Regions from separate parts of the Paraburkholderia sp. CI3 genome, predicted to be linked through region 1. Evidence: predicted binding sites of a transcription regulator. Region 1 holds the regulator's gene; the other holds the start of a gene.
The links. Region 1 encodes HrcA, which represses chaperone genes, less so after heat shock. Its sites were predicted from a motif close to TTAGCACTCNNNNNNNNNGAGTGCTAA; they were not measured.
Positions count from the first base shown of each region.

Region 2: a site for HrcA is predicted at 2,112-2,138, ahead of rpoH (RNA polymerase sigma factor RpoH). Genes of this name have one in related genera too.

Region 1 is NZ_JBNDMI010000004.1:3,623,042-3,627,459, forward strand. Features, by position in the region: gene recN (DNA repair protein RecN) at 1-344, opposite strand, end outside; gene OKW29_RS38105 (NAD kinase) at 411-1,313, opposite strand; gene hrcA (heat-inducible transcriptional repressor HrcA) at 1,524-2,543, shown strand; gene hemH (ferrochelatase) at 2,725-3,795, shown strand; gene OKW29_RS38120 (RNA-binding S4 domain-containing protein) at 3,804-4,211, shown strand; gene OKW29_RS38125 (hypothetical protein) at 4,183-4,344, opposite strand.
Region 2 is NZ_JBNDMI010000004.1:3,442,586-3,447,003, forward strand. Features, by position in the region: gene OKW29_RS37295 (cytochrome ubiquinol oxidase subunit I) at 1-447, opposite strand, end outside; gene cydP (cytochrome oxidase putative small subunit CydP) at 437-697, opposite strand; gene rpoH (RNA polymerase sigma factor RpoH) at 1,115-2,050, opposite strand; gene OKW29_RS37310 (acyloxyacyl hydrolase) at 2,406-2,978, shown strand; gene OKW29_RS37315 (nuclear transport factor 2 family protein) at 3,020-3,403, shown strand; partial or broken gene OKW29_RS37320 (2-isopropylmalate synthase) at 3,601-4,418, opposite strand, start outside.

The DNA of each region.
Region 1 (4,418 bases):
GCCGTACCGTTGATGAACGCGCGCGAGCGGCCGTTCGCGTCGACCACCCGTCGCAGCATCACGGTGCCGCCGTGCTGGCCGTCGTCGGCCGCGCCGAGCGCCTGCGTGTCGAGCCATTGATCGACCTGTGCGTGCGTCTCGAACTCCGCGGTGATGTCGGCGCGGCTCTCGCCGGTGCGCACGACGCTCGCCTCGGCGCGCGCGCCTAGTGCCAGCGCGAGCGCGTCGATCAGGATCGATTTGCCGGCGCCGGTTTCGCCCGAGAAAACGGTAAAGCCGCTGTCGAATTCGAGGTCGAGCGCGGCGACGATGACGAAGTCGCGTATCGAGAGGTGGCGAAGCATGGAGGTGGTCGGGTGAGCTTGGGATTCGGGTGGCGGCCGCGGCGGCGTGCGAAATCAAAGTGCCGCTTACGGCCTCGGGTCTTCTTCGTGCGACGGGTACTCGTGCCAGTGCAGCTTCTTGCGTAGCGTCGCATAGTAGCTGTAGCCGACCGGATGCAGCATCGGCACCGTGTGACGCGAACGGCGCACCTCGATCGTGTCACCGAGCTCCAGCGACGTGAACGACTGCATGTCGAAATTGACGTTCACCTCGCGCCCGGAAACGATCTGGATGCTGACCTTCGATTCGTCCGGCAGCACGATCGGCCGGTTCGACAGCGCGTGCGGCGCGATCGGCACGAGCACGATGCCCTGTAGTTGCGGATGCAGGATCGGCCCCTGCGAGGACAGCGCGTACGCGGTCGAGCCGGTCGGCGTCGCGACGATCAGGCCGTCCGAGCGCTGGTTGTACATGAAGCGGCCGTCGACCGACACGCGCAACTCCGCCATGCCCGAGAAGCCGCTGCGGTTGACCACCACGTCGTTGAACGCGAGCGCGTGGTAGATCGGCGTGCCGTCGCGCACGATGCGCGCTTCGAGCAGCACGCGCTCCTCGCGCTCGAAATTGCCGGACAGCATCTGCGGCACGATCTCGCGCATGTCGGAGATCGGAATGTCCGTGATGAAGCCGAGCCGCCCGTGGTTGATGCCGATCAAGGGCGTGCGATACGGCGCGAGCTGGCGGCCGATGCCGAGCATCGTGCCGTCGCCGCCGAGCACCACGGCGACGTCGGCGCGCGCGCCGATCTCGGCGAGACGCAGCGCCGGATAGTCGGTCACGCCGATTTCGGCGGCGGTGTCGGCTTCGAACACGACTTCGAGGCCGAGCTTCGCGATGCAGGCGGCGAGCGCGGTCAGCGGCTCGCCGATGCCTGGCGTATTGCTGCGCCCGACGAGCGCGACGGTCTTGAACTGGCTGGTCACTTGCATGCCGGCATTACACCATAGGTAGGGCCTGAAAAGAACCGCAGACCAACCCGGTTGTGGGGCGGCGCACGCAGGGCGTCTGCGTATGTCGCGATTATCGTTAGAATGGTGAAGACCCGATGACATGCGAGCCCGCCGACGGCGGTGCATTCGCCGGGAGCGGGCGCCGCGGGCGCTCTCGGCTGCGATGCCAATGAGCTAAAATTTTTCGTCATGCTAGATCCTCGCGCACAAACCCTCCTCAAAACGCTGATTGAGCGCTACATCGCCGAAGGTCAGCCGGTCGGCTCGCGCACGCTGTCACGTTATTCGGGCCTCGAACTGAGTCCGGCCACGATCCGCAACGTGATGTCGGACCTCGAGGATCTGGGGCTCGTGATCAGTCCGCATACGTCGGCAGGGCGCATTCCGACGCCACGCGGCTACCGCCTGTTCGTCGACACGATGCTGACCGTCGAATCCGCCGCCGACGAGGAGGCGGTGACGCGCACCGTCAAGACCACGCTGCAGGTGGGCGAGCCGCAGAAGATCGTCGCCGCGGCGGCGAGCGTGCTCTCAAATCTGTCGCAGTTCGCCGGCGTCGTGCTCACGCCGCGTCGCAGCCACGTGTTCAAGCAGATCGAATTCATGCGCCTGTCCGACCAGCGCATTCTGCTGATCATCGTGACGCCCGAAGGCGACGTGCAAAACCGCATCCTCGCCACCCAGCGCGACTTTTCGCCTTCGCAGCTGGTGGAAGCCTCCAATTACATCAACGCGCACTTCGCGGGCCTCTCGTTCGACGAGGTGCGCCGCCGCCTGCGGGAGGAAATCGACGAGCTGCGTGGCGACATGACCTCGCTGATGCACGCGGCCGTCACCGCCAGCACCGACGAATCCGACACCGGCGAGACCGTGTTGATCTCGGGCGAGCGCAATCTGCTCGAAGTCGCCGATCTTTCGTCGGACATGGCGCGCCTGCGCAAGCTGTTCGATGTGTTCGACCAGAAGACCAGCCTCCTTCAGTTGCTCGACGTGTCGAGTCACGCGGCGGGCGTGCAAATATTCATTGGCGGCGAATCGAATCTGGTACCGATCGAGGAAATGAGCGTCGTCACCGCGCCGTACGAGGTGAACGGCAAGATCGTCGGCACGCTCGGTGTGATCGGACCGACCCGCATGGCCTACAACCGCGTGATTCCGATCGTGGACATCACCGCGCGGCTGTTGTCCATGACGCTCAGCCAGCAGTAGTCCTCGGGCTCCGCGGAACTGTCGTCATCGCAGTGCGTGGCGATCATGATGCGCGAACGCGCGGTGTCTGCCAATCGTCCGAATGGCCAGGGGTCTCTGGCGGCGCCGGGCAGAACCCGCGCCGCTATAATGAATCTCCATTGAATCGACTCGCCGCAAAATGCGGTGATTTCTGCTACCTATGCGCTTCGACCTCGAGCGGCCTTCACAGAACGCCACGTCGCATCGCGTCGCCGTGTTGCTGATCAATCTCGGCACGCCCGACGCGCCGACGCCGCGCGCGGTGCGCCGCTACCTTGCGCAGTTCCTGTCCGATCCTCGCGTGGTCGAAATTCCGGCGCTGCTGTGGCAGCTCATTCTGCGTCTGCTGATTCTGCCGTTTCGCGGCCGCAGCTCTGCGAAGAAGTATGCGGCGGTGTGGATGCCCGAGGGCTCACCGCTGCGCGTCCACACCGAAAAGCAGGTCGAGGGCCTGCGCCATCTGCTGCAACTGAACGACTACACGGTGCTGGTCGACTACGCGATGCGCTACGGCACGCCCGGCATTCCGGCAATGCTGAACCAGCTGAAGCTCGCGGGCGCCGAGCGCGTGTTGCTGATGCCGATGTATCCGCAGTATTCGGCGTCGACCACTGCGACCGCGTTCGACGAAGCCTTTTCCGCTCTCAAGCGCATGCGCAACCAGCCGGAAGTCCGCACCGTGCGCCAGTACGCCGATCACCCGGCGTACATCGCGGCGCTCGCCGCACAGGTGCACCACTACTGGCATCTGCACGGCCGCCCCGATTTCGCGGCGGGCGACAAGCTCGTGCTCAGTTTCCACGGCGTGCCCAAGCGCACGCTCGACCTCGGCGACCCGTACCACGAGCAATGCCAGCAGACCGGCGCGCTGCTGATGCAGGCGCTCGATTTGACGTCGGTCGAATGCCGCATCACATTCCAGTCGCGCTTCGGCAAGGCCGAATGGCTGCAGCCCTACACGGCGCCGACGTTGAAGGAACTCGGCGCGGCAGGCGTGCGGCGTGCTGACGTGTTTTGCCCGGGTTTCACCGCCGACTGCCTCGAAACGATCGAGGAAATCGGCATGGAAGTGCGCGGCGAATTTCTGCAGGCGGGTGGCAAGGAGTTTCACCGGATCGCCTGTCTGAACGCGTCGCAGCCGTGGGTTGCCGCGCTTGGCGAAATCGTTGCGCAGCATCTGCAGGGCTGGCCCGTGCAGGCGGTGCCGGTGCCGCACACGACAGGAGCTTGAATACGCAGATGAACTACCGCATTTCAACCGAACCGGGCGCGAAACTGCGCATCGACAAATGGCTGTGGGCCGCGCGCTTCTTCAAGACGCGTTCGCTGGCCGCGGAGGCGGTCGACAAGGGGCGGGTGCGTATCGGCGGCGTCGCCGTGAAGCCGGCGAAGGACGTGCGTGTTGGCGATCTGGTCGAAATCGAGATCGAGCGCTACGTGTGGCAGGTGGAGGTGCTGGGCGTATGCGACGTACGCGGTCCGGCGAGCGTCGCGCAGACGCTTTATGTGGAAACCGCGCAGAGCAAGGCGAAGCGGCAGGTCGAGCAGGAACGGCGCAAGGTCTACCACGAGCCGGCCGCCGCGCTGCACGGCCGACCGACCAAACGCGACCGGCGCACTATCGACAGATTTTCAGGTGGGGATTGAGAAACTGCTCCACGGTGGCGTGTGCGCCGCCGTACTCGGTGGTGTGGTCGTTGACCGCACCGGACATGCAGATGGTCGTGGTGCCCGCGATCAGTACCAGTGCGACCACCCCGATTGCAAAGGTCAGTTTCACGGTACTCCCCTTGATGGGCTGAAACAGGCTATCGGAACGACTGTCAGGTGTCGGTAACGCTTACGTCAGATTAG
Region 2 (4,418 bases), 180 kb from region 1:
GGCAATCAGAATCCACAGCGCCGACAGGTTCGAACCGAGCGCGACACAGAACGTGACGATCAGATGCTGGATTTTTGACAATCTGTTCCAGCCGAAAAAGAACAGACCGACGAACGTCGATTCGAGGAAGAACGCCATCAGCCCTTCGACGGCGAGCGGCACGCCGAAAATGTCGCCGACGTAATGCGAGTAATAAGCCCAGTTGGTGCCGAACTGAAACTCGAGCGTGAGGCCGGTCGCGACGCCCATTGCAAAGTTGATGCCGAACAGCTTGCCCCAGAACTGCGTCATGTCCTTGTAGATCTGCTTGCCGGTCATCACATAGACCGATTCCATGATGACGAGCAACCAGGCGAGACCGAGCGTGAGCGGCACGAACAGAAAGTGATAAAGCGCCGTGATGGCGAACTGGAACCGCGACAGTTCTACGACTTCGCTAACGGGCATGTTGATCACCTCGAGACGGATGCGGGGCGGGCACCGACAGCAGCGCCTGCGCGACCTGCTCAGGCGGCAGCATCATGTGCTGCGCCTGTGGATGATTGAAGAATGTGTACTTGAGCGCCATCAGTAGCACGAACTTGATGGCGAGGATGATGGCGATATCGCGCGCCAGCGTTGGACCGCGCACCCACCTGGTGAACCGGCCGCGCAAGCGCGACCGGACAGTGCTGCTGCGATTCAGGGCTATGGTCATGATCGGTCGAAGACGACTTCACGCCGGTGAGTCCGGCTGGATCCAGACCGCCCTGGCCGTCAGGCAGTCTGGCAGTCTGGCGAATGCATGCCGATTGTAGGAGGTGAACCTCGCGCGCTCAGGTTTAGCCATGCGGCAACACGTCGCGAAACTTGCCGCGTCTGTGCAGTATTGCTACCGGACTTGCGATACGTCAAGAAACGCTTACCGGCCTCGACAGGCCGGCTTGCGGATAGGCCGACGCGAATGCGCGGCCGCGGGGACGCAAGAAAGGGCGAAAAGAATGAAAAAGCCCCGCCGTCTTGCGAGGGCGGGGCTTGAGCGCGATGGTCGCTAAATGGCGCGACCGATTAACGCGTGTCGTTTTTACCTATGTCATGGGCGGGACACAATTGACGCGCGCATGGCTTCGACGCTTTACGCGTATTCGGTCAGCGCGCCGCGCATCTTCTTCATCGCGCTGGCTTCGATCTGGCGGATACGTTCGGCCGAGACACCGAACTCGTCGGCCAGCTCGTGCAACGTGGAGCCGCCTGAGCCGTCGTCGGCCACCTTCAGCCAGCGCGCTTCGATGATGCGGCGGCTGCGCGGATCGAGCGCGTCGAGCGCGCTTGCGATGCCGTCGCTTTGCAGCCGGTCGCGCTGACGCGAAGCCAGCACGGCAGTCGGCTCACTATGCGAGTCGGCCAGATAGGCGATCGGCGCGTACGACTCTTCACCGTCTTCGACCTGACCTTCGAGCGCGATATCGCCGCCTGACAGACGCGTCTCCATCTCCGCGACCTCTTCGCGCTTCACGTTCAGCTCCTTCGCGAGACCGTCGATCTCGTCCGGCGTGAACGCGCCAAGCCCCTGCTTGTGGCTGCGCAGGTTGAAGAACAGCTTACGCTGCGCCTTGGTGGTGGCGACCTTCACCATGCGCCAGTTGCGCAGGATGTACTCGTGGATCTCGGCCTTGATCCAGTGCATCGCGTACGACACGAGCCGCACGTTTTGCTCGGGATCGAAGCGCTTGACCGCTTTCATCAGGCCGATGTTGCCTTCCTGGATCAGGTCGGCGTGCGGCAACCCGTAACCGAGGTAGTTACGCGCGATAGACACGACGAGTCGCAGGTGCGACAGCACCAGGCGGCGCGCAGCCTCCAGATTGTCGTGTTCGCGCAATTCGGTGGCGAACTGGCGTTCTTCCGCCGGCGTCAGCATCGGGATCCGGTTGACCGCCTGGATGTAGGCGTCGATGTTGCCCAGGTGACCGGACAGCAGCGAGGAATGCGAGAGCGCCAGTGCACCTGCCGGAGCGGCCTTAGCCGACGACGGGCTCAAAGTACTCGGAAGGGTCATTGCATGGCTCACGTGTGAAGCTCCTTTGGAATCAGACAATAGCGTACTCAGTAAACGACTCCAGCGATGGATGTTAGCACTCAGATCTGCCGAGTGCTAATACTTAGAGGTCGCAGGAGCATCCGAGTTCCCGAAAATCCTATTGAGTTTCGGCTTCTGATAGCTATCATACGCTCTATTTGCCTTGCGCGTTGGACCTGTACAAAGTACCGCCGGGAGCGGTTGCAGGCTCATGTTTGACTGACATCGTCCCGTTTTTAAAGAGAATAATTGCTGGTCATGGGCATTATCTGGGAAATACTTGCTCCTGAATTCGTGCTTGGAATAAAGGGGGCGCTCGCTTAATACTCGGCAGTATGGGGGGCGGATGAACAGGCAGAATCTTGTGGTGCGTGGGCTTACTCTAAAAAGCACGTTTGCCGTTCTGCCCGTTCTGCTGTTGGGTGCGGCGGGCGCGTCCCAAGCTGAGCAGTTCGGCGTGCAGGTGGCCGCCGGCGTCGGCGACCATCACGTCAGGACGCTCGATCTCGGCGTGGTCTGGGATCCAAACCTGACCTGGTGGCAGATCGGCGACTGGCATTTCGCGCTGCTCGGCGAGGCGCATGTCGCGTGGTGGCACACCAATGAAGGAAACGTTCACGACAACATCGGCGAGATCGGCGTGACGCCGGTGATCCGCTTCATCAGGTCGTCGGGTTCGGTGCGGCCATTCATCGAGGTGGGTGCCGGCGTCCGGCTGCTGACCAGCCCGCGCATTTCTTCCGACTTCACGTTGGGCACCTGGTTCCAGTTCGCCGAGATGGTGGGCGTCGGGCTGCAGTTCGGCGCTCGTGAGCAGTATGTCGCCGGCTACCGCTTCCAGCATGTCTCCAATGGCGGTATCAAAGAGCCGAATCCTGGTATAAATTTCAGCCAGCTATATTTGCAATATCACTTCTGACCGTGGCCGCCTGCGGCTCGCGGTGTTCGAGGGGCTCTGCAATGGCGGCAAAGATGATCGAAGCGATTCGCGGGCTCGAGCGAGAGCGTTTTCGCGCGATGGTCGATGGCGATGGGCAGTCGCTCGACACGCTGCTCGCGGACAACGTGAGCTACGTCCATACGAATGGCAAGCGCGAGACGAAGCGGCAGTTCATCGACGGGATCACCGCGGGGCGCCGTCGTTATCGGCAAATCGAGGTGCAGTCGCAGGATGTCTTGCCGGCCGGGCGCGAGACCTACGTCGTCACGGGCCGCGCGCTGATCGAGATGGAGGCGAACAATGGCGCGCTCCTGTTTCCGATTGCCTATACCGCGATTCACACGCACGAAGACGGGCAGTGGCGACTGATCGCGTGGCAGGCGACCCGTTGCGCGCTCGAGTGAGATTCTGATCGGGCGGGCGCGCCTCGTGAGCGCGTCTCCAGTGGCAGCGGAATGCGGGTGTGCACTCCGCTGCAGCAGGCTCGAGGCCCAACGCGAATTCACGCGGTCGCGCATTCGCCAGCTTTGTCGCGGCTGTTTGCGCCATGCTCGTCTACATCGGCATCCGCGTCGCGCGCCTCGCGCATGCCGCGCATCGCTAGCTCTCCCGCATACGGATGCCGCGCCGCAACCGGAAGCCGCGTGCAGCGTTCCGCCACGCGCCTGGTCGTCGCGAGATCCGAGAAATCCAGACCGCTGTCGATACCCATCGCGTCGAGATTCATCGCGACTGTGACGAGATCGACGTTGCCGGTGCGCTCGCCATTGCCGAACAGACAGCCTTCGATGCGATCCGCGCCCGCCAGCAGCGCGAGCTGCGCCGCGGCCACGGCGGTGCCGCGATCGTTGTGCGGATGCACCGACAGCACGATGCTGTCGCGGTAACCGAGGTTGCGATGCATCCATTCGATCTGGTCGGCGAACACGTTCGGCGTGGCCGCTTCGACGCTTGCCGGCAGGTTGACGATCATCTTGTGATCGCGTGTAGGCCGCCACGTTTGCGCGAGCGCGTCGCACACCTCGCGCGCGAACGGCAGCTCGGTCGTGTTGAAGGTCTCGGGCGAGTACTGGAAGGTCCAGCGCGTGCCCGGCCGCGCCTGCGCGTGTTCCTTGATGAGGCCCGTGCCTTCGACGGCGAGCGCCTTGATCTCATCTTTCGACTGCTGGAACACGATGCGCCGGAACGACGGGCAGATCGCGTTGTGCAGATGCACGATCGCGCGCGGCGCGCCTTCGAGCGCGTCGAACGTGCGTGCGATCAGCTCCGCGCGCGACGGCACGAAGACTTCGATCGTGACGTCGTCGGGAATGCGCCGCTCGTCGATCAGCTTGCGCACGAAGTCGAAATCGGTCTGCGACGCCGACGGAAAGCCCACTTCGATTTCCTTGAAACCGATCGCGACCAGCATCTCGAAGT